Regions from separate parts of the Bacillus yunxiaonensis genome, predicted to be linked through region 1. Evidence: riboswitches for the same ligand, from Rfam matches in the RefSeq annotation. Region 1 holds a riboswitch; each other region holds the start of a gene.

The links. Region 1 has a riboswitch for lysine ahead of WAX78_RS14740 (aspartate kinase). Riboswitches for the same ligand answer to the same signal wherever they lie in the genome.
Region 2: it holds a riboswitch for lysine, as region 1 does, so the genes downstream of both, WAX78_RS03490 (amino acid permease) here and WAX78_RS14740 (aspartate kinase) in region 1, are expected to answer to the same signal.
Region 3: it holds a riboswitch for lysine, as region 1 does, so the genes downstream of both, WAX78_RS17965 (amino acid permease) here and WAX78_RS14740 (aspartate kinase) in region 1, are expected to answer to the same signal.
Region 4: it holds a riboswitch for lysine, as region 1 does, so the genes downstream of both, lysA (diaminopimelate decarboxylase) here and WAX78_RS14740 (aspartate kinase) in region 1, are expected to answer to the same signal.

The regions. Positions count from the first base shown of each region.
Region 1 covers NZ_JBAWSV010000004.1:511,163-518,933, reverse strand. Annotated here, with positions in the region: gene WAX78_RS14765 (4'-phosphopantetheinyl transferase family protein) at 1-399, opposite strand, end outside; gene WAX78_RS14760 (glutathionylspermidine synthase family protein) at 678-1,913, opposite strand; gene WAX78_RS14755 (hypothetical protein) at 1,931-2,575, opposite strand; gene WAX78_RS14750 (GYD domain-containing protein) at 3,154-3,444, opposite strand; gene WAX78_RS14745 (MFS transporter) at 3,684-4,946, opposite strand; lysine riboswitch at 5,279-5,466, shown strand; gene WAX78_RS14740 (aspartate kinase) at 5,701-6,930, shown strand; gene asnA (aspartate--ammonia ligase) at 6,969-7,771, opposite strand, start outside.
Region 2 covers NZ_JBAWSV010000001.1:695,743-703,513, reverse strand. Annotated here, with positions in the region: gene WAX78_RS03490 (amino acid permease) at 148-1,617, opposite strand; lysine riboswitch at 1,727-1,920, opposite strand; gene WAX78_RS03485 (sulfite exporter TauE/SafE family protein) at 2,228-3,127, opposite strand; gene WAX78_RS03480 (VOC family protein) at 3,495-4,298, shown strand; partial or broken gene WAX78_RS03475 (aminoglycoside phosphotransferase family protein) at 4,323-4,498, shown strand; gene pdxR (MocR-like pyridoxine biosynthesis transcription factor PdxR) at 4,511-5,956, opposite strand; gene WAX78_RS03465 (DMT family transporter) at 6,082-6,993, shown strand; gene WAX78_RS03460 (NUDIX hydrolase) at 7,026-7,478, opposite strand; gene WAX78_RS03455 (GNAT family N-acetyltransferase) at 7,625-7,771, shown strand, end outside.
Region 3 covers NZ_JBAWSV010000006.1:113,192-120,962, forward strand. Annotated here, with positions in the region: gene WAX78_RS17940 (hydrolase) at 1-207, opposite strand, end outside; gene ycaC (isochorismate family cysteine hydrolase YcaC) at 408-1,052, opposite strand; gene WAX78_RS17950 (NADPH-dependent FMN reductase) at 1,256-1,813, opposite strand; gene WAX78_RS17955 (alpha/beta fold hydrolase) at 2,241-3,077, shown strand; gene WAX78_RS17960 (ABC transporter permease) at 3,445-4,557, opposite strand; gene WAX78_RS17965 (amino acid permease) at 4,687-6,105, opposite strand; lysine riboswitch at 6,238-6,417, opposite strand; gene WAX78_RS17970 (hypothetical protein) at 6,722-7,093, shown strand; gene WAX78_RS17975 (hypothetical protein) at 7,156-7,335, opposite strand; gene WAX78_RS17980 (hypothetical protein) at 7,699-7,771, opposite strand, start outside.
Region 4 covers NZ_JBAWSV010000004.1:202,580-210,350, forward strand. Annotated here, with positions in the region: gene WAX78_RS13160 (LTA synthase family protein) at 1-1,336, opposite strand, end outside; gene WAX78_RS13165 (DUF3888 domain-containing protein) at 1,529-1,924, shown strand; lysine riboswitch at 2,016-2,198, shown strand; gene lysA (diaminopimelate decarboxylase) at 2,380-3,696, shown strand; SAM riboswitch class I at 4,093-4,201, shown strand; gene WAX78_RS13175 (YezD family protein) at 4,270-4,413, shown strand; gene WAX78_RS13180 (phosphoadenylyl-sulfate reductase) at 4,505-5,209, shown strand; gene sat (sulfate adenylyltransferase) at 5,345-6,481, shown strand; gene cysC (adenylyl-sulfate kinase) at 6,494-7,093, shown strand; gene WAX78_RS13195 (nitrite/sulfite reductase) at 7,244-7,771, shown strand, end outside.

The DNA.
Region 1 (7,771 bases):
AGCAATTTCATCATATTCACTATCGCAGAAAAAGTTGTGCGCTATAGCTATATCTATGTCCTGAATTTTCTCTATATCTATTCCGATATTTTGATTACTAATAGCACATATGAGATAAGATCCAGAATGAGACAAGTTAAAATATATGCCATAATTACAATCAATATATGGTTTTCCAAATTCATTTTTTTTAAAATAAATATCGGAATTTTCAATATTTGAATTCTTACAAATTGTATATCTGACAAGTAACTCCCCTAAAATTGAGCGTATTTTATCTTCCTCAAATTTAAACCTTTTTATATTATTCACTCTCTCGGATGAAATAAATTGTTTCAAAGCTAATAGCTTATTAATAGTTACATCCTCATTAATTTTTACGTAATTTATTATCAACATAATTTGCACTCCCCTTTAAATAAAGTGAAACTTCCATCAGTGGAGAGTTTTTTCACCTCCCACTGATGGTTAGTTGAACCAATCGGGCTTTTACGGGCAGTTATCCCCCACCTATCTTCCTCGCTTCTCTCTGCAGCTTGAGATGGGGGTCGTACTGCCCGCGAATAGCGGGATAAATATGGAGGATTTGTCAGAAGACAGGAGGCGTTACTTAGTTACAGTAACACCTCCTGTCTTTTCTTAATTATGTATTACACATTTTCATTGCAAAAACATGATTAATCAGTCGTTACACCGATAAACATGGAAAGATTACCTGTAATCTTTTCCCCTACTCGTAAAAATACACCAGCTGCTTCTCCGCCAATTAAGTGAGAGCCAATTAACAATTTTCCTGTATAATCTCCGTCCCAAGTATCAATTGTACAATCTGGCATTTCTATATATTTTTGATAAATTTTATTTTGATTATAGTAATATTCCGTTTGATCTTCTTCAATAATTTTTCCATTATTAATAATAGAAACACCGCCGCCTTCACGTCCGAAGTATGCTTTAGATACATAATCCTCATTTTTGAGAGGTTCGTTCGTAAAATATGTAGGTGAAAAATATTTTTCAATTACTTGCTGTTCTTTTGTTGTAAACCATTCATTCTTTTCATACAATTCCCAAATCAATGCAAGTATTGCTTTATTTTGCATCAAAAATGCAGATGGTGGATTAATAATTTTAACCCGTCCTTGTGCAATGTGATCTAAAAACTGTAATCCTATTTTCTTTCCACCTTCATCCGTATCATCTACCAAATATTCTAATGGATATAATCGATACAAATAGTTAATTTTAGCACCGTCTGGTGTATATAAACCCTCTTTCGCTACAATAATACTTTGAATTCCAACGTAATCACTCTGCACAGTGCAATGCTTACGTATAAATTGTACCGTTTGATAATCTTCTTCATGCCAATCGTAGCTGGTAAAATGAATTTTTTCATAGGGCTGAATATTGTAATCCTCAACGATTTGTTTCCATGTTTGTTTCAGTTTTATCTCAATTATGTTCGGATGTGATACTCCATGATAATCACATAGTACTTTATTCGCAACAGATGGCTCTAAATAACCTGTAGGAGTATCTGAATTCATTTCAATTAGTTTAATATCATAATCATTGACAATAAAATCGAAACGAGTAAAATATGAAAATATGTTTTTATGTTCCATTCTAGCCACTTCCCATGTTTCAATTGGGAACTTTAGCTTTAAAAAACTTTCTCTATGCTCACATAAATATTCGTATGTCCTTTGGAAAATATCCCTTACATGAACTGTAGCAATTTGGATAGCTTCAAATTGCGTAGCTGACATTCGGTATATACCCGTAGACATGTATTGGCACCATTCATCGTTTTCTCGTAAACTCGGCCATGTAAATCCGCCTTCAGCTGCTTTTTCAGAAAGTGAAAACCATTTTTTCATATATTGTTTTTCTTCATATTCAGACAGCATCTATTTTCCTCCTTAACTTAAGAACCAGCTGGTGCTTTCGAATTCCCTATACCACTCGAACCATTCGGTGTAGTCGCCCCAGGTGTTGATGATTGCCCCCCTTTAGTAGTTGTCTCCGTACCGTTTGGAGATGACTGTGTAGATTTATTCAAATCTACTTTATTTCCATTAGAAGAGGTTCCCACTCCTCCTCCTCCTGAAGAGGTACCCTTATCTTTTTGTTCCTTGTCATAGTTTAGAGCTGGATTCCAAGGGCTTTGATTCTTCATGAGAGGAGTAAAATTATTCCCTCCCTGTCTATCTAACATTTTCCCATTCATGAATCCATTACCACGATTCCCCATGTTCGCGAGCATGTAACCTGCTGCAAATGGTAAAATAATACCCCCCCAGCTCATACCATTGTCTGTATATGTTTGATTATTATAATTAGAAGAAGTTTTATTTACAGGTCCTTCTTGCGGAAGGTTCTCAAAGCATTCCTTATCTTGATTTTTAGATTCAGGTGGACATTGCTTGCTATCTTTTACATCTTGATTTTGATTAGTATCTGTAATTGAAACATCTTGTTCTTCATCATCACTAGCACATCCTGCTAACAAAAAAGTCGAAATCCCTAAGCTGGCAGCGATTTTCACAAACTTTTTATGCTCCATCTTCATACAAAACGACTCCTCCTTTATGAAATATACAATTTTTCTATATAATGTAATTATATCGTAAAAATAAAATTTACTCTTTTTTATTTTTAACATTACTATCATATATTTATAGTTATTTGACTCGAAAGTTGTTTCTAATGTCATCCTATAATTGCGCTTTCTTACACTCAATACTTATACGATTATGGATTGCTATATATAACGAATTCCTATAGAAATAAGATCGTTTTTATTTAACTAACCATTTAAAATGGCATCTTCCTTTAAAAAGCCCTATTATCATGTAATGATGATTGTTATCCAATCAAGTATGTACTCAAATACCCTGCAATAGTAACAATGATTAACAATAATACATATGAATAGAGACAGATACCTGTCATCTGTATGAAATGCCCTTGCCGCTGCTGACATCATACTAGAACTCCTCCTACAAAAACAAATACAACTAGAAAAAGAGACATTTCATTCACATGAAAAAAATGAAAAAAGCTAGCCTTCGATATCAAGGATAGCTAGAATAAATTTGTAAAAAATTATAAAATCAATCCTGAATAGAAAACACCATATCTTATAACTTAGATTTCAATTACTAGTTGCTGAAATTCGTCCATATCCAATAGTGGAAAAATCTTTGTTTCTACCATTCCTGGTAATTTTCCTGCTAAATCAATTTTCTTTACTGCTAATGTGTCAGGTGCTTCAAAAGTAATAACCATATCGTATTCACCTACGATGGCATAAGCAGTTAAAATACGTCCACCAAATCGTTCATAATTCTTATGTAAGTTAGAAAAACGTTCACTAATATTTTTTATATTTACATTTCCTTCACGAGTAAACTTTGCAAGAAGTATATATTTTTGCATAAGAACCTCCTCTTATTTAATTAAGAATAAAAACAGATAATACCTTATATTCATTACTCGATAAAATATTAAATTATCATTCTTCTTAGGTGAATTTCTTCTACTTTACATACTTCCCATTAAAGCCACTACATGATGACGCATTTCTTCTTTTTTAATCATTTTAATCAGAAAGGACATATTAACAAACATTCATCTATAAAAAGAGGCATAACTTACTCTTTTTGTAGATGAGATGATCAATCAAATTGACGAATACTCGGAACAGATAAAGCGATCAGAACCACTACAACAGCCGCAATCGCTAAAATGATGATAGTCAAAATGCCACCAATTATATTGGCCAACCATCCAACTATCAAATACCCTAACGGTAATAGCGCAAAGGATCCAAGCATATCGAGACTAACAACTCTACCAAATGCTTCTTCCGGCACAAGCTCTTGCAAACTCGTTTCCCAAATTAAGCCGAAAATCATAATGCCAAACCCCTCAATAGCCATTAATCCAATTAATGCTGGTGCCCATGAGACAAAAGGCATTATTAAAAGCGCCAATCCACTAATTAAAACACCACCATAAGCCAATAAACCACGTTTATGCCACTTCTGTTTCCCTCCAAAAATAAGAGCAGCAACAACAGCACCTCCGCCAGAAAATGCCATTCCGAGGCCGTAAACAAAAGGTTCAAAGTGATGATGAATATTAAATAACCAAGGAATTAAGACGACTACAATACCCGCGTGACAAATATTAATAAACGAAAATGCTAAAATTGTAATCCATAACCACGGATGGCTTTTTAATACTACAATTCCTTCAATGAAATCTTTTTTAAAGTTCACTTTATTATCTGCCTCGTCTTGCGCTTTTTTTGCTGTCAAATCTCTCAAAAATAATAAACATGCAAAAGAGAGCAAATATGTCAATGCATCTAAGCCAAAACCTATACCTGCTGATGCAATAGAAACAATGATCCCCCCAAGTGCTGGACCAATTAAACGTACACCTTGGCTGCTCATTTGCGTTAATGCATTAGCTGCATTCCGAATTTCCGGCACAAATACTCTTGCTCGAACTGCTGAATAGGCTGGTTGAAATAGCCCTTCCATCAGGCCATACAATGCTACCAATACATATAAAATATGAATCGTTAATGTATCAGTAAACATGAGCGTTGCTAGCGTTGTCATTAATATCCCCCGAACAATATCAGTAAGTAACATCAATTTAACACGGTTAAGACGATCTACAATTAATCCAGAAAACGGTAAAATAAGCACGTTCGGAAGCATATACATTGTCATTGTTATCCCCATAACAACTGTTGAGCCTGTTAGCGTATATACAACCACTGGAAGTATGACCATTGTAATTGAACTTCCAAGAACTGAAAAGAGTTGTCCAATCCATAAAAAAGTAAAATGACGTGACTTTGTAATAGGTAATAATAAATTACTTATATAACTTGAACTTCTTTGTTTTTGTATCTCTCCTTGCATACCTTTCCTCCTTTCCTAAAACAGGAAAATAATACATTTTATTATAGCATTTAAATGTAATTATTTTTAAAATTCCTAACTTTTAATCATCTTTTTATTACAATATTTTTTCTTTCTCTCCCATTGATAGCTAGTTTTTCTACTCGTTAGTGCGGGATAAAATGACCTTTCTAATCATCTATGTAACCTATATAATGACTTTACATTATTAAGTTGATAAATAGTTTTAATTTTCCGAATAATTATAACCTACTTGATTTCTTCCAACTTTTTGATTACTATGGAACAAATGTTACCAACAACTTCATACAACCAATTACTCTCGCCGAACGACGTGAGATAGAGGTTGCAACTTTTATGAGTATTCTAAAGGAGACACAGGGATTGTCAGTGAGTTTAGAAGAAAGGAAAAGTTGCCGAAATTTATATGTTTCTCTGAACATATAAATTGGGGCTGTTTTCGAATAGAAACAGAACTGTCATATATACAGCGGTGTATATATGAAGAGCTATCTACAAAAAAGAGAGATCATGTTTCTTTATGATCGTCTTCTTTTTTGGCGGTTTTTTTATTAGCTCCGTTTTCTGTTTCCCTTTTCCTGTAACAGCACCATCCTCACCTATTTGAGATGGTGTTTTTTTATTTACTTTCGGTAACTTACAGGAATGAAAGGGATCTATATTTCCCATCTTATGTTTAACAACATTTTTCCTAATCTATTAACCAATATTAAATTGAAAGTGGGCTCTCATGATGGAATTTATTGTTCAAAAATTTGGTGGTACATCTGTTGGAAGTATCGAACGTATTCAGCATGTTGCGGATTTAGTCATTGAAGAACATGAAAGGGGACATGGAATTGTAGCGGTCGTTTCCGCGATGGGACATAGTACAGATGAATTAGTATCTTTAGCTGCTGGTATTACTGATCAGCCTAGTAAACGAGAAATGGACATGCTACTTACAACAGGTGAACAAATTTCAATTTCTTTATTAACAATGGCTCTGCAAGCGAAAGGTTATGCTGCAATTTCACTAACAGGCTGGCAAGCAGGTATTACAACAGAATCTGTACACGGCAGCGCAAGAATTACTGATATTAATACAAAGCGTATTCAATCTTATTTACAAAAAGGAACCATTGTCGTTGTAGCCGGTTTCCAAGGATTAAGTGCAGAACAAGAAATTACAACACTTGGTCGAGGCGGTTCTGATACAACTGCAGTCGCATTAGCTGCAGCATTAAAAGCAAAAAAATGTGATATTTACACAGATGTAACAGGTGTTTATACAACTGATCCACGAGTTGTAAAAGATGCTTACAAATTAGATGAAATTTCCTATGATGAAATGCTAGAACTTGCCAACCTTGGTGCTGGTGTACTTCATCCAAGAGCGGTAGAGTTTGCGAAAAATCATAATGTTATATTAGAAGTTCGCTCAAGTATGAAACATGAAAACGGAACAATCGTAAGGGGAGAATGTAACATGGAACAACAATCAATCGTAAAAGGCATTGCATTTGAAGACAATATTACGCGCGTAACTATTAAAGGATTACACCAAGGAAAACTTTCTACAATCTTCTCTATATTAGCGAGTGCTCATATTAATGTAGATATTATTATTCAAAGTATTACAAATGAAGGAACTGTACATTTATCCTTCTCTATTCATTCGAATGACTTAAAAGAAACACTAGCGGTACTGGAAGAAAATCGTGAGGCTATGCACTATGAATCTGTAGAATATGAAAATCATTTGGCGAAAGTATCAATTGTTGGATCAGGTATGGTGTCCAATCCAGGTGTAGCTGCTCAAATGTTCTCAACATTACAAGAAGAGAATATTCATATTAAAATGGTAAGTACATCTGAGATTAAAGTCTCTGTAGTTATTGATCGTCTTAACTTAGTAAAAGGTGTGGAAGCACTTCATGAATCATTTATGGCAAAAATTGAGCCTCTCGTATCAGTAAATTAAATGAAACAAGGGATGCACATGCACCCCTTGTTTTCTTTTTAGAATAAGTGAATGTTTTGCTTTTTGCACTCTTCACGCATTTCATCTGGCCATACAGAAGTTTGAACTTCGCCAATATGTGCTTTGCGTAAGAAGTACATGCACATTCTTGATTGTCCAATGCCACCGCCAAGTGTAAGTGGAAGTACGTCCTCTAAAATACCTTTATGGAAATCATATTCACGTTTGAAGTCTTCCCCTTTTATTGTTAATTGTTCATCAAGAGATTTGCTGTCAACACGAATACCCATGGATGATAATTCAAATGAAGACTGGAGTACTGGATTCCAGAATAAGATATCTCCGTTTAATTTCCAATCATCGTAGTCAGATGCACGTCCATCATGTTTTTCACCAGAGCGCAGCGCCCCTCCAATTTCGCTAATAAAGACTGCACCGTATTCTTTCGCAATTGCATGCTCACGATCTTTCGGTGTTAATTCTGGATATTTATCTTCAAGCTCTTGAGATGTGATAAATACGATATCTTCCGGTAAGTACTTACCAAGGAACGGATATTTTTCAAATAAATGCCCCTCTAATTCTTTGAATATTCCATAAATTGTTCTTACTGTTTCTTGTAAGTAATCTACTGTACGCCATTCTTTTTGAATAATTTTTTCCCAGTCCCATTGATCAACGTAAATGGAATGCGTTGCATCAAGTTCTTCATCACGGCGAATTGCGTTCATGTTTGTATATAAACCTTCACCAGCTTCATATCCATATTCATGCAGAGCAAATCTTTTCCATTTCGCTAGTGAATGTACAATTTCTAACTCTTCTCCTGAATGCAGCATAT
Region 2 (7,771 bases), on a different contig from region 1:
AAAAATACTATTCGAATTCAGTTTCAAAAATCATTACTAAAAATAAAAGGCCCTAACATATTAGTCATATATAATATGTTAGGGCCTTTATATTTTAAGTTTTTTTGAATTTAGGTCTTGATAAAACGGTTTGATAGGTTGTTATTTTTAAAGCTCACATTTATCTAATGGAATGACTTTTGTTTTCTTTGTAAATTTATAACCTAACCAAAGTATTAAGAAAAGAGGTAGGCCAATATATGAAACGAGTATACCGTTCCAGTCAATAGATTTTCCCATAAATGCACCGTAGTTTTGACCAAGAATAACGATTAAACATAGTGCAAATGCAAAGATAGGACCGAATGGGAACCATTTTGCTTTATATGGTAAGTCATTTAAATCTTTTCCTTGTGCGATGTATGCCTTACGGAAACGGTAGTGACTAATTGCAATTCCGATCCAAGCGATGAAGCCTGACATACCAGAAGCATTTAAGAGCCATACATAGACCACGCCATCACCGAATAAAGAAGCTAAGAAAGCAGCACATCCAACTAATGATGTTGCAATCAATGCATTTACAGGTATACCACGACTATTTAGTTTTCCTAAAAATTTAGGTGCTTTACCTTGGTTTGCTAAATCCCAAAGCATACGTGATGCTGCATACATACCAGAGTTACCAGCAGACAGAACAGCTGTTAAAATAACGGCGTTCATTACAGATGCCGCAAAAGCAACACCTGCTTTTGCGAATACAAGTGTAAATGGACTTACTGTTACATCACTTGCTGCAAGGTTTTTGTCTGTATATGGAATGAGTAAACCAATTACAAGAATTGCTAAAATATAGAACAGTAGAATTCGCCAAAAGATGCTGCGAATTGCTTTTGGAATACTGCGTTGTGGATCTTTAGTTTCACCAGCCGCAACTCCTAATAATTCTGTTCCTTGGAATGAGAATCCAGCTGCCATAAATACACCAATGATTGCCATGAAGCCGCCGCTAAACGGTGCATCTGCAACTGTGAAGTTTTTAAAACCAACAGGCTCTCCACCCATAATACCGAAAATCATAAGAAAACCGACAATTAAAAAGGCGATAACAGTTACAACTTTAATAAGTGCAAACCAATATTCAGCTTCCCCAAATCCTTTGACAGATAAATAATTTAAAAGGAACATAATAGCTAAACAAATTCCACTCCAAAGCAGGGAAGAGGTATTTGGGAACCAAAATTTCATAATTAATGTAACTGCAGAGAGTTCAGCAGCAATCGTGATAGCCCAGTTATACCAGTAGTTCCAACCTAATGCAAACCCAAGAGATGGATCAACAAATCTTGTTGCGTAGGTGCTAAATGATCCTGCTACAGGAATGTACGATGCTAATTCTGCTAAACTTGTCATTAAAAAATATACCATAATACCAATTGCAGCATAGGCGACGAGAGCACCGCCAGGACCAGCCGTGTGGACAACACCACCGCTTGCTAGGAATAAACCTGTTCCGATTGTACCACCAAGTGAAATCATTGTAAGATGGCGAGATTTCAATCCGCGTTTTAGCTCGCCATGTGTTTGAGCAGATTGATTTGTAGATGTAGAGGTAACTTTTGTAGTTGCGCCGTTCATTTTCAACACTCCTTTTCTTGTAAGATAGGAAGGAGCGGGGGGGGAATAAAAAAAACCGCTAAAGGACTTTAGCGGAGCATTTCAAAAATAACCACCCCATCATACCTTCCGTTAAGATAGCGCCCCACGCTTACACGGTAATTTTGTAAACGTGACAGTTCTGTTCCTATTCGAAAACAGCCCCAGCATATACTTCCAGAGAAGAAGTATAAACTTCGGCAGCTTTTCCTTTCATTCGGAGTTATTGACGTTCTCTGCGTCTCGTCCGGACTACTAATAAAAGCCGCAACCTCTACCTCATCGGATTGATGAGGATTTCTCTATTGCTATGATTTTTAATATATCGCAATTGTAATGATTTTCTGAGAATATTGCAAGGATTTTTTTGTAGAAAAAAAGAGAAATAGAATGGTTATTTTAGAAAAGCGCTTTCAAAATTCGTCCCGATCCTAAAAAATATGTAATTAAGTAACCTCCTGATGAAAAAGGTTATACAATAGTTTCGCATTATGTTTCAAAAAATCCTTTAAAATTAACAGAAAATTGAGACAAATAAATTTCGACAAAATATATTGTAGAAGAGGAGACTAAAACAAAAACAAGCTTCCCTTTATGGGGAAACTTGTTTTTGTTTGTTATATACAATTTTTTTGTTTGTATGTTGTGAGTGATTACGAGTCGTAATAATAAGTGCGATTGTAACGACAAGACCTATGGCAATGTAAGAAAGAAATATTATATCTTGATTTACTTTAAAAGTTGTTAATAGCGTACGGATATTGGTGAAAATAATGAGTCCTCCGACAAGTACTCCAAGTAAATAAGAAGGAACAATTCGTACTAGCCACGCAGCAATTGGTGCTGCAATGATACCGCCAAGCATAAGAGCAAACACCCAAAACCAACTGATCTGTGCCCAGCCTAGAGAAATGAAAAATCCCAATGTGGCAGCTAATGAGACAGGAAATTCACTCGTATCTACAGAACCTACAACTTTTCTTGCTTCATTACCGCGTGCAAGTAAAACAGGAGTAGTAATAGGTCCCCAGCCGCCACCGCCTGTTGAATCTACAAAACCTGCAAAAAGGCCAAGTGGAATTAATTGCTTACCAGACAGACGTTTGTTATTTGTTTGAACAACTTGTTTTTGTAAAATAAATCTTAATAAGATATATACACCTAATGCGAATAAAAATATTGAAATGTACGGTTTAATTAAATTTCCTGGTAAGTTACTTAAAAAGCAAGCACCTACAAAAGCGCCAATTGCACCCGGTAATGTCAGTCTTGAAACGGTATATTTATCGACATTTCCAAATCGGATATGTGAGATGCCGGATGCGGCAGTTGTAACAACTTCGGCTAAATGAACAGATGCTGAAGCAACAGCGGGTGCAATTCCAAACATGAGTAATAATGAGGAAGACGTTACTCCATATGCCATTCCTAAAGCTCCATCAATGAGTTGAGCAAAAAAACCAATGATGGCAAAGACAATTAATTTTTGCATGTTTAAAACCTCCGTTTATAATAAAGCGAAATTTCCATCAGTGGAGATTCTTTATCCTCTACTAATGGTTAGCTGAATCAATCAAGTTTTTACGGACAGTTATCTCCCATCTATCTCTTTTGACTTCTCAAAATCTTAAGGAGGGAGTGTTACTGCCCCAAAGATAGCAAGATAAAATAAAAAAGGCTCCTTTCTCTAGTGAGAAAAGAGCCTTTGGTTTTCCAATCAGCTTTATCATATTCTAATTTTTTTTATTATAATACACATTAATCATATAAATCAACTGGGTTTTTATTAAAATTTTGAATTGCAAGAAATAAATGAAAAGTAATACACTAAAAATAATAAAAGTAAGGATGGTGAGAAGATGTTACAGTTTGATCATCTTGTTCACGTAGTTCAATGCTCTCCAGTTGATGTAATAAATCAAATGAAGGTACTCGGATTTCATACAGTTCCAGGGGGAGAGCATACGAATTGGGGGACATATAATAGCTTATGTTATTTTGATTTAGCGTATATTGAGTTTTTAGCTGTTCAGAACAATGAAGTCGCAAACAGAGCAGAGAATCCTCTCATTCAGCAAACTGTTCATAAGTTGCAAAAAGGGGAAGGGATGATCCAAATTGCACTGCGTACAGAACATATGGAAGAGCTTGCTAACAAGTTGTTGGAAACGGGGTTTCATATAAATGGTCCGTTTGAGGGAAAACGTTTAAGGGAAGATGGTACTCTATTAAGCTGGAAAATGCTATTCATTGAACAGGAAGATAGTGGTCCTAGATTCCCGTTTTTTATTGAGTGGGGTGAATCCGATCAAAATAGAAGAACAGATTTACAGAAAAAAGGAGCGATTTCACTTCATGACAATAATGTAATTGGAATGAAAACAGTGTTTTATGCTGTTAATAATGTAAATGAAACAAGCAAACTATGGGAAGAGTTATTGCAAATAGAAATGAGTACACCAAAAATAGATAAAGAGTGGAATGCGGTATTTGGAAGTTTTTCTCTTGGGGAAATAACAATTCAATTTTGTGAACCGATAGGGAATGGAGTAGTTCAGAACCAATTACAGAACTGCGGGGAGGTACCATTTGCTGTAGAGTTTCAAGGAGGCAAGGAAAATACGAGTGTATATCAGATATCGAATGGTATGTACATATTTTAGGGGGAATCAAGGTGAACGAAGTAATATTTTTGGAAGCTATACACACTATATGCTGCAATGATTTTTCCATCGTATATTGTATGGTCTTATAAAGTGACCCCAGATCGTGTTGATATAATGAAAAAACGTTTGAATATGATCATAACAGATTTACATCTTATATCCCAAATTGGTATAAATCGAAAGGCTTCCAATTGTAATGTTGGAAGCCTTTACGAATAACAAAAGTTGATTGCTTTTTGAAGTCGAGAGACTCCTTCAGTAATATAGTTTATATCTACTTTTCCATAGGATAGACGAATATAACCATCTTCTGCACCGAAAATACTGCCAGGCATAAAGGCAACTTGTTGTTTTAAACTTTGCATAATAAGTTGTTTCTCTTGAATAGGTTGTGTTAATTTTCCCCATATGTAAATTCCGCCTGTTGGCATGGGAAATGAGAGTTCTTTCTGTAATGAGCATTGCAATGCGTCTGCTAATACATTTCTTTTTTGTAATAATTCATAGCGTAGCTTTTGTAAGTGTGTTTCAAACGGAACTGTTTCAAAAAATTGTTGCATAAGCCATTGCGGAAAGATACTTAATCCTAATTCCATTTGATGCCTCGCATCTGATAATCGTTCAACAACGGACTGCGGAGCAACGAGCCAGCCGATTCGTAATCCTGGTGCTATCATTTTAGATAGAGAATGAACATAAATGACTGTTCCGTTTGTATCAATTGATTTTAAAGTTGAACATGCTTGTTCTTTATTTTCTAATGTTAATAAACTAGAAGGATCATCTTCAACAATTGGAATTCGTAAATCGGCACATAAAGATAAAAGTGTTTCCCTTCTTTTTGGATGAAGGAGTGTCCCTGTTGGATTTTGATAATTTGGATTTAGGAAAATCATTTTTATCCGGTGCTTTCGATAAAGTTCATATACATCATCTGGATGAATGCCATGTTCATCAACAGGTAATGGGAAAATACGAATGCCTGCCGATTGGAAAAGAGGTAAGGAATAACAATGAGACGGGCTTTCAAATGCTACTGCATCGCCTGGATTTAATAAACATTGCACAATAAGGTGTAGTGCTTGCTGCGCGCCGGAAGTAATCATAATCGATTGTTCAGTTGCATCAATTTGTAAATGTTCCTTCATATATTTAGCTACAACTTTTCGTAAAGGGAGGTAGCCTTGTGGATGATCATAGCTCAATGATTGTGTTAACGGTTGTTCGCGTAAAATTGCTTGTAATTGCTGATGCGGAAACAAATCACATCCAAGTTCACCGTTTGCAAAGTCAATGATATTTTCATTTTGCTGTACTTGCTCCCGAATGTAGCGAAGAAGTGGTAAGTTAGGTAAAAATGTCCCGCCTTTCACAAACCCTCTCCAATTTGGTGTGAATTTCGGAGATACACCCCACATCTGTGTACTGACCCTTGTTCCTTTTCCTGTTGTGCTTTCAACAATTCCCATAGCACGTAGTTCGTTATAGGCTGTTGTAATTGTACTTCGATTCACTTGAAGTTGCTCTGCTAGCTTACGTTCTGATGGAAGGAAACTTCCAGGCGGAAGCTCTCCGTACAAAATACGTCTTTCAATATAATCGACAACTTGTTGATAGATTGGAATTTTACTATCTGAATCTAACTTCCATTTCATTTGTAATGTCTCCTTATTCCTTCATTATCACCATTATAGCAAATTGGCTGGGTGAAAAAACAGCCAATTGGACGGTGTGACAACGGTCCAATTTTACTATGCTAAATAAGGAAGGGGAGATTTGGATGAAACAAAGACAAATGGAATGGCTCCTAATGTCAGTTGCTTTAGTATGGGGAGCAAATTATACGATAGGAAAATACGGAGTGACATATATGTCATCCATTCAATTTAATAGTATGCGATTTTTAGTTGCATCACCTGTTCTGTTACTTATTACCTTTATTATGGAACGTTCATTACGTATAGAGAGAAAAGACTGGATGAGACTTCTGGTGGTTGGTATTGTTGGGACAACTTTATATCAAACGCTGTTTATGCTTTCAGTAAAATATACATCTGCGACGAACGCGTCATTATTAATTGCAATGTCACCAATATTTACGGGAATTTTAGCTGTATTGCATAAACAAGAACGTTTTTCTCTGAAAATACAAATCGGATCTATGCTTTCTTTTGGAGGAGCAGCGATTGTACTATTAACTGGGCATACGAATCAATCTACATATGAATATGCATGGCTTGGAAATATAATTGGATTGGTTGCGTCGATCGCATGGGGCTGGTATCCGATTCTTGCTCAGCCGCTAATTACGAAATATTCTGCTATGCGAGTAACCGCTTGGTCAACGTTATTAGGAATTGTCCCGCTTGTTTTATACTGCTTTATGAATGTAGACTCCTTAACATGGCCGACTGATATGTTGAGTTGGGGATCTTTAGGATATTCTATTGTATTTGCAACGATTTTTGGACTAGCAATGTGGTACGTTGGAATTAGTAAAATTGGTTCAACAAAAGTAATGGTTTATATGTATCTTGTTCCATTATTCGCCGTTATATTTGCAGCTGTAACGATAGGCGAACAGGTGAATATCATGCAATTGTTTGGCGGACTTGTTATTTTCGCTGGGTTATATGTTGTGAAAAAAGGAGCAATGAAAAAACCAGCAATGAATTTAAAAAAGGTAAGTTAGTATGAAAAGTGACCACGCCCTAGGAGGGGTGGTCATTTTTGTTTGCAAAATAAGATTGCTTGCTTCACGGCCCATTGTTGATGATCGTGAACAAGCAACTTCTGTGCTTCAGAAGAAGACACCCAATGTAAGATGTGATCATCTTCAATAGGAACATGATGTTCTCGTACTTTACTACATATGTAAAAATGGCCATCATTTAGATAGTATACATTTTCTTTTTCTGCATAAAAGTAGCGCTCAGCATTTCCAATATATTGGTGTATCTCAATTTCCCAGCCTAATTCCTCTAATAATTCACGGTGTAAGCACGCCTCTTTTGTTTCATTATTTTCCATTCCACCGCCAGGTAAAAAATATCTTACTCCTTTTTGGATAATAGCTATTTTACTCGTATCTTCTTTAAAAATAATAGCATAAGAGCTCGGGCGTGGGGTGTATTCTATATGCTGTTTTTTATCGCCAAAAGAAGGTTTCATTTGCATACTTTTCACCTAATTCCATTTGTTTTAATTGTATTATCGCATATGGTGATATGAACATCCAAAAATGAATTTCTAAGTTATAAAGGAAAGCACACCTCCATGTCGAATAACGTAAATATTAAGTGAGAAATGAGAGGACATGACATATGCACATTAGAAAAATTACGCCAGAGGATTATACTATAATTAAGTCTGTTATAAATGATTGGTGGGGCGGGAGACAGATGGCAGACATGCTGCCGAAGCTCTTTTTTGTTCATTTTCAAGAAACAAGTTTTATTATTGAAAAGGAT
Region 3 (7,771 bases), on a different contig from region 1:
TGGCCAAAAATAACCAGAAAAGCTGCGAGTTTCAACTGTAGTAAGAATAGTAGGTACGTTAAAAACTTTTGCTGATTTAGCAAGCAGCATAACGTTATTAATCAATGTTTGTCTGTCAATGCTTGCAACCCCAAAAGTCATTTGAGGCTGAAAATCGATCAAAATTAATGCACTGTTCTCCGGGGTTAACAATTCTAAATTACTCATAATAAAACACTCCTTTTTTTGAATTGTTTCAAATTAATTTTTTTGAAACAATTATATTTTCTGTTAATTTCAGCTGTAATCGTAAAAATAAAAGCTTGCTATACTTCTTAATTTAAAAGGAAGCGCTGATTAAATCAGCGCTAAATTTATACTATCCACTTTAAAAAAAAGTGATTTATAGCTATTTCTTAGGAATAAATTTATGCATTTTGTTTACTAAGATCTCGCTGAGCTCCCATATAGCTTCCAATTATATTTTGATAACCTGGAAGATTACTAGCAAGCAAATTGCCAAAACCTTCGACATCGTTGCGCCAATCGCGTTGTAATTCGCACGCTACGCTAAACCAGTTCATAAGTTGCACGCCACTATGTGCCATACGCGTATTGGCAGCATCTGCAACTTGTTTACTGAAAGTTCCTGAAGCATCAGTAACAGCAAATACTTCATATCCAGCTTTTATAGCGGAAAGTGCCGGGAAAGCAACGCAAACATCCGTAACTACGCCCGCGATGATAAGTTGTTTTTTTCCAGTTTCTTCGATTGCTTTTACAAAATCATCATTATCCCATGCGTTAATTTGTCCAGGTCGAGCTATTTTTGGTGCGTGAGGAAAGAGATCAACCAATTCTTGCATTAAAGGTCCGTTAGGTCCGTTTTCAAAGCTTGTTGTTAAAATAACTGGTAAATCAAAAAACTTAGCAGTGTGAGCAAGAGCTAAAACATTGTTCTTGAATTCATCAACACCATAGTCACGTACTAGTCCGGACATAAGACCAGTTTGATGATCTACTAAAAGAACGACAGCATCATCTTTGTTAATACGAGAATAGAGATCAGACATTATGTATTCCTCCTAAAAATTAAGTAATCGAAGAAAGTTTAAAAAGTGGAATATTATCATAAATTTCTTCGTTTGTGACGATTAGTTTATAACTAAACTGACCGTTAATATTAATTTATCTATAAACTTATGACACGCCAATAATTTTCTTAAAAATCAAAAAAACATTAGACTGATTTTTAAGAATTATCAATCTCCTTTTGTTAATCTAAAATAGGAGTTTTATCTATCCAATTTACAAATTGTTGTAAATAACGCTGAAGATAACGTTTTGTTTGTTCGTCAGTAAGCACTTTCCGATCGGAATCAATCTTTTCATGTACTTGGGAAATCAGCACTTTTTGAAATGGAAGAACATAAACTTGCATGGCTTCTAGTATTTCTCTGATTTGCATTTGAGCATAAACAGTACCTAATCCTCCAGGAGTTGCACCAATTAAACCAACCGGTTTTCTGCTAAGAACAGCAGATTCCCGAGGTCTTGATGCCCAGTCCAATGCATTCTTTAATACGCCTGGAATTCCAGAATTGTACTCTGGACTTACAATAATGATACCGTCAACGTCCTGGATAGCAGATTTAAATGATGTCACTGTTTCTGGAACACTTATTTCTAAGTCTTCATTGAACAAAGGTAGATCATTTATCTCGATCCAGCGAAATTGATGGGAATCATCCATCCCTGTTAATGATTGAGCAATGATTCGATTATAAGAGTTTTTTCGTAAACTACCACAAATAAGGCCTATGGTCTTAGTCATATATTTCCTCCTTTCGTTATATTAGTTATAGCAGCATTCACAGAACATGAAGCGCTATACAAATTTATAGTATTTGAAAACCAATTCGTTAATCAATTCTAAATTATCTATAATTTGTATAGATGGTAACTATAGTTATTTTTACCATAAAATTGATTGGTTTTACCTATACATTCTATAGATAGAACAATATTGATAGTCACCTATTTTTGTTATTAGAATTGAATATGAGGAATGTTCAGCAATTATTTCATGATGAAAAAGGTATTAGATGGGGAATTGTTACAAAAACAGAAAATGAATTCATCGGAACAATAGAGTTTCATGCTTAGAGTCCACAACATAAACGTGCATAAATAGGTTACGAGATTCATCCGGATTATTGAAGAAAAGGATATATATTAGAATATTTTTTGGAGGTAGAAGAATGGCAAAAATTACTGTAGGAACCGAAAATCAAACACCCATTGAGCTATATTATGAGGATCATGGTACAGGGAAGCCGGTAGTATTAATTCACGGTTGGCCATTAAGTGGTCGATCTTGGGAATACCAAGTTCCTGCTCTCGTTGAGGCTGGATACAGAGTCATAACTTATGACCGTCGAGGGTTCGGGAAATCTTCTCAGCCATGGAACGGTTATGACTATGATACGTTTGCTACTGATTTACATCTGTTACTAGAGCATATGGATCTCCAAGATGTCACACTGGTCGGATTTTCAATGGGTGGTGGAGAAGTAGCTCGCTATATCGGAAACTATGGAACAAATAGAGTAGAGAAGGCTGTATTTGCAGGAGCTGTACCACCATTTCTTTACAAGTCAGCAGATCATCCTGAGGGAGTATTAGATGATGCAGCAATTCAAGGATTTGAAAATGGAGTAAAAAGTGATCGCCTAGCATTTCTTGATGAGTTTACGAGGGGATTTTTTGCTGCTGGAGATCGAACTGACTTAGTCAGTGAACCATTCCGACTTTACAATAGGGATATTGCAGCGGGTGCATCCCCTAAAGGAACACTAGATTGTATCGCTGCTTTCAGCAAAACGGACTTCAGAGGAGATTTAGCCAAGTTTAATATACCTACCCTTGTTATTCATGGTGATTCAGATGCAACTGTTCCATTTGAATATAGTGGGAAGCTAACACATGAAGCAATTCCTAATTCTAAGGTAGCTTTAATAAAGGGTGGTCCACACGGGTTAAATGCAACACATGCTAAAGAATTTAATGAAGCACTGCTATCATTTTTAAACGACTGATTACAAATGAATAGTTGTTAACTGATAGAAGAGGGGCATTTTACCTTTTCTGAAAAGGGTGTTGGTAAGCGATTAGTTACACTCTTAAATACCAACTTTTATCACAATAAAGAAAAAACCTTATCTTTTTTATATTGTTGCAAGAAAAGATAACGTTTTTTTTATTTAAAAATAATCTAAGTTTTTGTTTGAACATTCATAAGGTTGAATCAAACTATTTAAACTTATACTAGGAGTCTATTTCTACAGAAAAGCGAAAAATCATACGACCATTGAATAGTATAGAAGTAAGGATATATATGAGAATCCATTTTGATCAAAATGGATTCTTTGTATTTATTGTGAAAATTCTAGACGATTGTTATTTTTAAGTAAACTTTAATTTAAGGAAAATGACCATTAAAAAGAATATCAATTGTATGAAAGTTACTAGAGATCTCAACGTCATAAAAGCGTGTTTTCGTTCTATAAGTGAAATTGGATACAATGCTACAATACTATTTCCCGAAAAATAATTCCAAAGGGCACGAAGTTGTAAAGCAGATATGTATAGGATGCATAAAGTGATGATTCCCTTTCCGATAAGTGTAGGAATGTAGTATAAAACAATGCCTCCTACTACGGTCAATCGTATGTAGAGGCCAAGGTAACCGTTCGCGCGTAAAAAGGATAAACTATACAAATATAAAAAAGGAGATCGTTTTTTATACAGGATCCGTTCAATCCAAGTAGTGCACCATTTTCTTTGCTTTACTTGCTGTTTTACTTGCGGCACATCCGTAAAGAAATGAACAAATTGATAAAAGTGCATGTCCATTTTTTCTTCTTGCTCTATTAAATATTCCCAATGAATGTGTCGTTTTCGTTTGTTCATCGTATATAAAAATAAGAAAGTGATGAAAAGGAGTATACTTCCTACGATCATAATGGAAGTGAATTGAAACATTGTATATGTAATGGCCGCATTACAGCATATCCTGATAAGCAACCAGTGTGAAGCGAATTCGTTTTTTCTATATGTCCAATGTATGTACATATTCCACCACTTTATAAAAGCAAGAATGACAAAGGCTCCGCATAAAAAAGTAGGAGTTGTATGTAATGATTGCTGAGCAAGAGGTGTAATGATGAGTACTACACATAATAATGGAAAGAGCTGAATGATATAACTGTATATAAGAGATCGTTTAAAATAATATGCGAGTTTTTCTTCCAGCGGCAATACATATATGATATCCGGCTTTTGTAAAAATGTCCGAATGGGAGAACGAGTAAGTACAATTGTAAGTAAAATCGTCACAATGGTTAATACAACAAACTTAGGTGGAAGTGAACGAAGAAACTTTGCATAATAATAGCCGCCTATACCAAGAAGAAAAAGGAAGCTATAAACTAGACTGCTTGCAATGCGCGCAAAGTACATCGTGATTTTTTTTAGATGTTGCTGAAAACGATCATTCCAAAGTGTTTCGATTGTCATTGAGATCCCCCCCTTTTTTATTGTAAACATAAGTAGGGGCTTCGTGCTACTTGTTAATGCGGGATAAATTCATTTTGAATATTTAACAGCCCATTGCTATACAGAATAAAAAAAGCAAGTTACCTTTCATTAGGCAACTTGCTTTTTTTGTTTATCTTTTTTCTCGTCACGTTTCATTAATGGATAGAAAGCAAAGCCAACTACAAATAATCCAATGCCAAGCAGGAATGTTTTCATATCAGAAGAGCCAGTTTTAATAACCCATAATGCATAAATAAGAGCAATAGCGGCAATGATTCCGTCCGTTATACGAGCACCTTTTTGATTTTCGTATGTTTCACCTGTCACAACAAGCTTAAGCTGGAAGATTGGAGAAACGAGGTATGGGATTAAATAGGCAAGGGTTGAAACGGTAATAACAAATGTATACGCCTGAGCAATTGTCCCGGATAGTGTTGAGAATAGGAATACTTGCGACATAATATTTGTTAAACGAAGCGAATGAATCGGGCTTCCTTTTTTATTGGTTTTTGTGAAGAAGGATGGAAAGAATCCTTCTTTTGCTGCTTGATATGGTACTTCTGAGCTTAATAAGATCCATCCAAGAATGGATCCAAATAAAGAAGTAAGTGCAAGCAGCGCCATTAATTTTCCGCCGTTATGACCCATTACTGCAGTTAATGCATCCGCTAATGGTCGTTCAGATGCTTGTAGTTTCTCTATATGAAGAACACCCATTGTTAAAATCGTAATCCCTAAATAAATACAAACTGTTAATAATAAACCAGTAACAGTAGCGCGTTTTACCGTTTTTGGTGAAACAGCACGATTGGATAATAATACAGCTGACTCAATGCCGATAAAGGCCCAAAGTGTTGTTAATGCTGCTAAGTTTACTTGTGATAGTAGTCCGTGTGAAACACCTTCTTTATCAATAATTGGTGTATACCATTGCCCAAGTTTAGAAGCTTGGAAGGCAAATAATGTCACAATGATGAAAAGAAGGAATCCTGTTATTTTCGTTGTTGTTGCTAAAAAATTTAATTTACCAGCACCGCTTATGCCGTTCGCCAAAATCATATGTGTACCCCATAATAAAATGGTACAAATGGAGAACGTAATCAATTTTCCAACTTCAATGTCGAAAGTTCCAATTGAAAACAATACGTGAGTATCTTTCATAATTGGGAAAAAGAGTGATAAATAACCAGCAAATGATGTAATGATGGCTACGTTGCTTGCCCAGTTTGCAACCCAGTAACCCCATACGATGCTAAAACCTGCCATTTTTTTCGTTTTTTGTGAAGAAAAGAGCGCATAGGCATGACTTTGCGGACCTGTTGTTAAATCAGGACGGCGAATCGCTAAATTACCGAAAACAAGAGCTAGCATTAATACGCCAAATCCTGTTGTTAACCAAGCTAATGTAACACCAAGAGGGCTAGCTGTTTGTGCTAATGTACTTGGAACCATGAAAATACCAGCTCCAACCATATTTCCAACTACAAATGCAGTAAGTACCCAAAAGCCCCATTTTTTTTGTTGCATAGAAATTACCTCCAAAATTAGTATAACCAAGTCAAGCGCGGAGATATGTATGTGTTTGAGATTCCAAACAAAACAAAAAAGCGCGTATATGTTCACGCGCTTTTCAATCTTATTAAGAAACCCACGGACATACCTCTCGATAGCTCTCCACAAGCAAAAAGCCTGTGACAGTCCTGCACTTATTCAATGCAGTCCCAGCAAGAAAGTACTGTGGATACTTCTTACTTCGGCAATCATTCCTTTCTGATTTGTTCAGCGATGCCACACATCTTCAAAATCATACTATTAATAATTGCAACCTCTACCTCACCGAGATACGAATGAGGATTTATTTATAAAGTTAACATAATCAAGGGTAACAAATGGCTTTTTATTCGTCAATGCAAATAAACATAATCAGATTATTATGAGAATAGGGTGTGTCTAAGATAATGAAACAACTTAAGGCTTCGCATCATATAATATGTATATAAAATGAGGGATAAAGCAAAGCTGCTATTACTGAGGTTTTTTTATCCTTCACTAATGGTTAGTTGAATTACGGGTAGCTTTATTTCCTTAAAACTTTGGTGGAAGTTTTACTGCCCATAAGTAGTGAGGTAAAGAGGGATAGCGGATGGAGAGCTGGTTTAAGAGAAACTGCTTTATATGCGGGAAGGAAATTCATAGGCACCAGGAGACAGATGCAATAGAGGAGTTAAAAAGGCAAAATGAAGAGCTCGCAGCTTCTTTAGAACGATGTATGAGACTACTCTATGATACACAAAAGAATGTAAGTAAAAAAACAGAAAAGAGTGCATTGCCGCCTCTTTTTTCATTAGGAGATAAGATAGAAGTATTTGATGGGGAGACACGTACAGAGGGGATCTTTATTGAGTGTACAAACGAATGGTTATATTGGGTTAACGTTGATTATAATCTAAACATTAGTCATATAAAAAGTGTAAAAAATATTATAAAAAAAGAGTCTATTCAAAAAGGGGTTTAAATAACTCTTTTTGAAATAGACTTTGCTTTTTTGTCCTAGGAGTTAGAACACTTTATGAGCAATTAGGAAACTTTACGAATGTTAATTGTATCTAAACTTGTAACATTGATATTAGCATGGCTGTCAACCCAGATTAGGAAGTTGCCTTGGAAGCGAATGAAAACACCTCGACCGTCAATTTCACGTCCAGCTGAAAAAACGCGGATTTTGTCGCCTTCTGTTAAGCCGTTTAATGTTGCCATGTGACCACCACCTCTCTATCAGAAGTTAATATATATATATGAAAATGATAGAGAATGTGTGCGAGAGAAATGTAGTGCTAGCAACATTTTTATAAAAGTGAGTAGAGAGCCTTTTTACTCATCCTTATAGAGTTACATTAAATTCAATACTGTTATTTTCTCACGTGTCATAGATTCAAGATTCTTACGAATACTTTGTGCGTCCGTTCATTTGAACAGAGCCATTTGCTAGGGTAAATGGCTTGTATTTCACCATTAGTCATATAAAAAAGAGCCTATTCAAAAAGGTTTTATATAACCTCTTTTGATATAGACTCGTCTTCTTTTAGTGAAGAGGATTTAGAATATTTTCTTTATAGGTAATTAGCAAATTTTACTAATGCTAATTGTATCTAAACTTGTAACATTGATATTAGCATGGTTGTCCACCCACACT
Region 4 (7,771 bases), 310 kb from region 1:
TCAGTGCTTCATCTGTATAACGTACAGTTGGAAAATAACGATTTACAACGCCGCTTTCCGAATTGTATTCATTAATGAATCGATCTTCCGATTCTAGTAAAAAAGGAAAGTGATTTGTTAATGTAATGAATTTTGTATAGAAAGGCTGTGGTAAAGATTTTAATTTTGAGATAGATTGCTCAAAAAATTCTTTATCTTTCAATCCCCAACCAACAGACATCTGTTCTGCATTTGTATAGTCTTGTAAGTTAAAATAGCGATCATATCCGAGTGCAGGGTACATCAAATCACGATTCCAAAATGTTTTATCATTTGAATGAAATACAGCAGAGTAATATCCATATTTTTTGAGTTGCTCTGGTGTAGCTGTATATTCATTATTAGCATGTGTGAAGAAAACAGAGCCACGATCAAGTGGGTATAAAGAGTTTTCAATAATAAACTCAGCGTCCGATGTTTTCCCTTGTCCAGTTTGATGATAAAAGTTATCGAAATAATAGCTATCTTTAATGAAGCCATTTAAAAATGGTGTAATTTCTTTTCCGTTTATTTTTTGGTTGATGACAAAACTTTGTGTGGATTCCATTGAAATTAAAATAACATTCTTATCTTTTGCCACACCGAATAATTCTTTGTTTTTTTGTCTATCTTTTGTTTTTACGTAGTTATCAATTTCAGAAAATCTATCTCCGCTTGCAAAGACACGCTGAGCAGAAGATTTCGATTGCAGTGCAATATCATAAACATGATAAGTATACAAACCAAGATTTTTCACAACTGTTTGGCGATCAAATGAATGTGAAAAAAGTTGCGGCTTATAAATAACTGAAATAACCATTTGTAAAGCTAATGCTGCTGTTACACCGCTAAAAAACGTTCGTTTCTCTTGCCGAGATAGAGGAGTAGTATCACAAAAATTAGGGAATTTACGAGATAAAATGGTTAAAATAATTACATCAGCAAATAAAAGAAGTGTTTTATACGTAAATAGTTCTTTAATACTTGTCCCTAAATCAGCCATATTATTTGTTTGAAATAATACAGGAAATGTTACAAAATCATCATAAAATCCATAAAACATAGCATTGCCAAATAAAATAAAGGATAGCACGATACTAATACTGATAATGATGCGGTTTCGATGTTTTGTTGCTAATAAAGCGAAACCGAAAAATAATAGTAATGAAGCTAATGGATTAAAGAACAACATAATTTGTTCGAAAGCGTTATCAATTTTCATATCAAAAGCTAACTTGTATACAATATATGTTTTGATCCATAACAAGACGACAGCTATGAGAGCAAATCGTACTTTTGGAAACAAACGTTGTACCATAACGGGCTCCTCCTACTACCTACAAGTAACCGCCTCTTTTACGTATATGACCGGCTACAAATCTATATGTTTTTTTACTATGTGTACTATTATATAAAAACATAGCGAAATTGTGGATGATTTTCTAACAATTGGATAGAAAAAGAAGAGAAGGATAAAATAAAGGCATTGATTGAAAGATGGAGGAGTACCATGAAGAAAATATGTTGTTTTATATTAAGTTGTTTCATTTTACTTGGAAATCCAGCTTCTTTCTCTGCTGAGCATGAGCCGTTATTACTAGAAGATGCCCTCTATTCCGTGCTGTTTCCGAGAATAAATGAAGCAATTCAAAAACATTATGGAAAACAAAAGCCGTATGACTGTCCTAAAATTGTTAGTATGAAAAAAATGTACAGCGGTACATATTTGTTTCGGACATCTATCGAAATAATTAAATATGAGCCAGGAACAGGGGGGAGAAAGCTTCCCCCCTTTGAAAAAGTAACGATTACATTTGATAATGATAGTGGCGAGTGGACTGTGAAAAATATAGATGTAAAGCGCTTACCAGATGATACGAAAATTAATTGTCGTAAACCGATTTAAAAAAAAGTGTTTGACAAATAAATTAGTCATTTGTTATTGTTAATAGCAACAAAAAGATGCTTGAAAATTAAATAGACTTACCTCATCTACACTCGAAGGTAGAGGCTGCGATAATCAAAAGTAAACTATGGGAAATAAAGTGGTATTCATGATCATAGGTTGAAAGGGGTTATCGCCGAAATATATGAATGACCACTTCATTCATATATTGGGACTGCATTGAATAAATGTAGTACTGTCATAAGTATTTTGCTTATGGAGAGCTATTAGGAGATGTTTGATGCGGTTTCTTATTTGAGAAAATAACAATACATTTATTTTTTCGTCATAGATTCTTCCGATAAGAAACGCGTGTGAACATTGTTCCGCGCGTTTTTTGTTTATATAAATTAGGAATAATAGTAAAAAATAAGAAATATAATAGAGGGTTTTGCGAAAACAAGGGAGGAATTCACATGTATTTACACGGCACAAGCCGCATTAATGAGCAAGGACACTTAGAAATTGGGGGCTGCGATGCTACTGAACTTACAAGAACATATGGGACACCACTTTATGTTTACGACGAGACAGCAATTCGTGAGAAATGTCGTGCATTTCATCGTGCATTTAGGGAAAGTGGGTTCTCTTATCAAGTAGCGTATGCAAGCAAAGCGTTCTTGTGCATGGAAATGTGCCGGTTAGCTGCCGAAGAAAATATGTCGCTAGATGTTGTGTCTAGCGGAGAACTATATACGGCGTTGCAAGCGGGATTTCCAGCAGAGCGCATCCATTTTCATGGTAATAATAAAACAGAAGAAGAAATAAGAATGGCATTAGAAGCTAATATCGGCTGCTTTGTTGTAGATAATTTTTTTGAACTAGAAGTATTGCATGATTTAGCGAAAGAATACGAGCAAGTTGTGAATATCTTGCTTCGTGTGACGCCAGGAGTAGAAGCGCATACACATGAATATATTACAACAGGTCAAGATGATTCTAAATTTGGTTTTGGTATTTCAACAGGGCATGCATCACAAGCGGTAAAAAGTGCATTAGAAAAATCAAACTATCGTATATTAGGAATTCATTCCCATATCGGATCGCAAATATTTGAGACGGCAGGATTTGTTCGTGCAATTGAGGTGCTTCGTAATTTCTTGGAAACAGTGAGAAAAGAAATGAACTATGTAGCGCCAGTACTAAATGTAGGAGGCGGTTTCGGAATTCGCTATACGGAAGGGGACACGCCACTTGTCCTTGGTGAATATGTGAAAGCTGTGACGGATGCGGTACGCGAGCAGTTTACAGTATGCGAATATCCCCTTCCAGAAATTTGGATGGAACCAGGTCGTAGTATTGTTGGAGATGCAGGAACAACGCTGTATACAGTAGGAGCGATTAAAGATATTCCAGGCATCCGTAAATATGTATCGGTTGATGGAGGGATGACAGATAATCTTCGCCCAGCACTTTATGGAGCTCGTTATGAAGCATTGCTAGCAAATCGTGCGAATGAATCTGCCGAAGAGGTTGTTTCAATTGCGGGAAAATGTTGTGAAAGTGGGGATATGCTCATTTGGGATGTAAAGCTTCCAAAAGTTGTTTCTTGTGATCTCTTAGCTATCTCTTGTACAGGGGCATATGGTTATTCAATGGCAAATAATTATAATCGTATTCGTCGCCCGGCAGTGGTGTTTGCGAAAAATGGAAAATCGCAAGTTGTTGTAGAGAGGGAATCGTATGAAAATATTATTGGAAACGATCGCATACGTGTGAAGGAACTTGTATGAATACACCCTCGTTTAGTTGAAGTAGGAGTTGTTTAGATGAACTACTCCTTTTTTATCCCGCTATTCGCGGGCTGTAAGACCCCACCTCAAAATGGAGAGCGAATCGTTGTCCAGCTCTAGCGGCTAGAATCTCCGATCGTTTCGCCCCCTCGTACGAGGCAAAAAGCCCCTCTATGTCGGGTGCTCCAACGTCCTGCGATTCTGGGCGAGCCGCTTCCGCTTTTCTACAGAAGATAGATGGGGAATAACTGCTGGCATGTGCCTGATTGGGCAGGCTTTCTATCAGTGGGGGATAAAGAAATCCTCCACTGATGAAAGTTTCACTTTATAATAAATAAAATTTATCGGAAAACTAGGATTGAAAAAAATCAGAATTGTGATAAAATACAAATATAATTCTTATCAAGAGTGGCGGAGGGAACTGGCCCGACGAAGCCCGGCAACCTACTTTATAGGAGTAAGGTGCTACTTCCAGCAAAATGGCATCCATTTTGAAAGATAAGGTAGATACGTTACCGGAACAGTCTTTTCGAAATGGGAAAGATTTTTTTTATGAAAAAAGGGGGGCTGTTCGTGGGAGTACGCGGACAATTTGAAGAAGTAGCAAGTAAAATTCAATCTATGCTTACTGATATGAAATATGGTTCGATTACAATTGTTGTGCAAGATGGTAAAGTGATTCAGCTTGAAAAAAGTGAAAAAGTACGTTTAAAATAAGCACGCTGACTAGAAAAACTAGAGGCGGCTTTAATCTATTTCTATAGATTAAAGCCGCCTTTTTGTATGGGTGTTGTGAAGGGGGAGAACGATGTTAACGTACGAAACATGGCAAGATAATTTTGTTTCATTTCAGGAAGACGACGAAACGAAAGGCGCTTTGGCAGCAATACGCTGGGCATATGAACATTATGATCAGGATATTGTTTATGCATGCAGCTTTGGAATAGAAGGAATGGTTTTATTGCATGTGATTAACCAAGTAAATCCATCTGCAAAGGTTGTATTTTTAGATACAAATGTTCATTTTCAAGAAACATATGACTTGATCAAAAAAGTCAGGGAGCGATTTCCTAATTTGAATATTATTGAAAAGCAACCGGCACTTACACTTGAGGAACAAGCAAAAGAGTATGGTGATAAATTATGGGAACATAATCCAAATCTTTGTTGCCAATTAAGAAAAATTAAGCCGTTAGAAGAAGCGCTAACAGGTAGGAAAGCATGGATATCCGGTTTAAGAAGAGAACAGTCTGAAACGCGAAAACATACACAGTTTGTCAATCAAGATCATCGCTTTCAATCTGTTAAAATCTGTCCGCTTATTCATTGGACTTGGAAAGAAGTGTGGCGCTACGTATATAAGCATAATTTGCCATACAATCCACTCCATGATATTGGGTATCCGAGCATTGGATGTGAAAAATGTACCGTGCAGGTGCAAGAGGGTGGAGATTCGAGGGATGGACGCTGGGCTGGAAAGATGAAAACAGAATGTGGTCTTCATTATCAATAAAATGAAGCTTTCATTAGTGTGGTCTTTCTTTATCACCCGCTGATGGAAATCTCTCATCAATTGGGCTCATACTGCATATTAGTGCGGAGTGAAAGCTACTATCTGTTAAAACTTAATAAAGAAGGGGAAAAGAAAATGAGCGATATAAAAACATTAGTAAATCGAATTGATACAACATATGAAACAGCGCATATCGTAAAAGAAATTGAATTAGATGGAATCGCATTAAGTGATTTAGAGCTCATTGCGACCGGTGGATATAGTCCGCTTACGGGTTTTTTAGGAAAGAATGATTACGTATCAGTAGTAGAAACAATGCGCTTAGCAGATGGAGCTGTATGGAGCATTCCAATTACATTGCCTATAACAGAAGAAAAAGCGAAGGAGTTAGAAGTAGGGGAAGAAGTTCGACTTGTAAAAGAAGGTATAACGTACGGTGTAATTCAAGTTCAAGAGATTTATACGCCTGATAAAGAAAAGGAGGCGTTACTTGTCTATAAAACGATAGAAGAAGCACATCCGGGTGTTAAGAAATTATACGATCGTCCGGATATATACGTGGGAGGACCGATTACGCTTGTGCAACGGATTAGAAAAGAAAAATTTTCCGCTTATCATTTAGATCCAAGTGAAACGCGAGCAGAGTTTGCACGGCGTGATTGGAAAACAATCGTTGGTTTTCAAACAAGAAATCCAGTGCATCGCGCACATGAATATATTCAAAAAGCAGCTCTTGAAATTGTTGATGGCCTGTTTTTAAACCCGCTTGTTGGAGAAACGAAGTCAGATGATATTCCAGCTGATGTTCGAATGGAAAGTTACGAAGTACTTCTAGAAAACTACTATCCAAAAGATCGTGTCTCTTTAGCAGTATTTCCAGCGGCGATGCGATATGCTGGGCCGCGTGAAGCGATTTTTCATGCACTTGTAAGAAGAAACTTTGGGTGTACGCATTTTATTGTCGGTCGCGATCACGCTGGTGTTGGGAATTATTATGGTACGTATGAAGCGCAGGAAATTTTCGCTAACTTTACAATAGAAGAATTAGGAATTACACCCCTCTTTTTTGAACATAGTTTTTATTGTGCGAAATGTGAGGGAATGGCATCAACGAAAACATGTCCACACGGAAAAGAAGATCATGTTATTTTATCGGGTACAAAGGTAAGAGAGCTCTTGCGAAATGGAGAACTGCCACCAAATACATTTAGTCGTAAGGAAGTAGTAGAAGTTTTAATTCGCGGTTTGCAAAAAGAAGTTTTGACAAAGTAAGGAGAGAAGAAGATGGGAACGAATATTACTTGGCATACGGCATCCGTTTCAAAGGAAGAACGCCGAAAGCAAAACAAAAATCATAGCTTTGTTCTTTGGTTTACAGGATTGTCGGCTTCTGGTAAATCAACCGTGGCAAACGCAGTAGCTCGCAAGTTATTTGATGAAAATATTGGTAATTATGTGTTAGACGGAGATAATATCCGTCACGGTTTAAATAAAGATTTAGGATTTTCAGAAGAGGACCGTACAGAAAATATTCGTCGCATCGGTGAAGTAGCGAAATTATTTGTTGATAATGGAACAATTGTATTAACAGCGTTTATTTCACCGTTTCGTGAAGATCGTCAGCAAGTGCGTGACATATTAGAACAAGGTGAATTTGTTGAAGTGTTCGTAAAGTGTCCAATTGAAGAATGCGAAAAACGTGATCCGAAAGGACTTTATAAAAAAGCAAGAAGTGGGGAGATTAAGCAGTTTACCGGAATCGATTCTCCTTATGAAGAGCCAATTCAAGCTGAAGTTATTGTAGAAACGCATCGTCATTCTATTGAACAATGTGCAGAGCAAATTATTGCTTATTTGCAAGAACGCAGCTTTATCCCGCGCTAACGGGCAGTAAGACTCTTACACCAAGAGTCTGAGAAAACAAAGAAGATAGGTGGGAGCTAACTGCTGGCATGCGCCCGATTGGTTCAACTGACCTTCTGGGAAAAAACGTTCCCAGAAGGAAGTTTCACTTTATATAGGAGGAGATACATGATGAGTTATGAAAAAGTATGGGCAAACAATGAAAAGCTAAATGCAACAGAAAAAAAGAAATTAGAAAAAGACGGTTTAGAAATTTTTAAAGATATTCCGTATTATGCTGAGCATGGATTTGCGTCTATTCCGAAAGAAGAATGGGATTCTTTTAAGTGGGCAGGTTTATATTTGCAGCGCCCAAAAGAGGCGGGGTATTTCATGATGCGTGTGAATATACCATCTGGAATCATAACAAACGAACAAGTGGAGGCTCTTGCTTCTATCGCCGAAGATTACGGCCGTGATGTACTTGATATTACAACACGCCAAGCAATTCAGTTTCATTGGCTGCAAATTGAGCAAATTCCAGATATTCTGCAGCGGCTAGAGAAAGTAGGGCTATCGACAGCCGGTGCATGCGGTGATATTACACGTAATATTACAGGGAATCCACTTGCTGGAATTGATGAAAATGAATTGTTTGATACACAAATAATTGTGCAGGAAGTATATGAATATTTTCAGCATAATGAAGAGTTTTCAAAT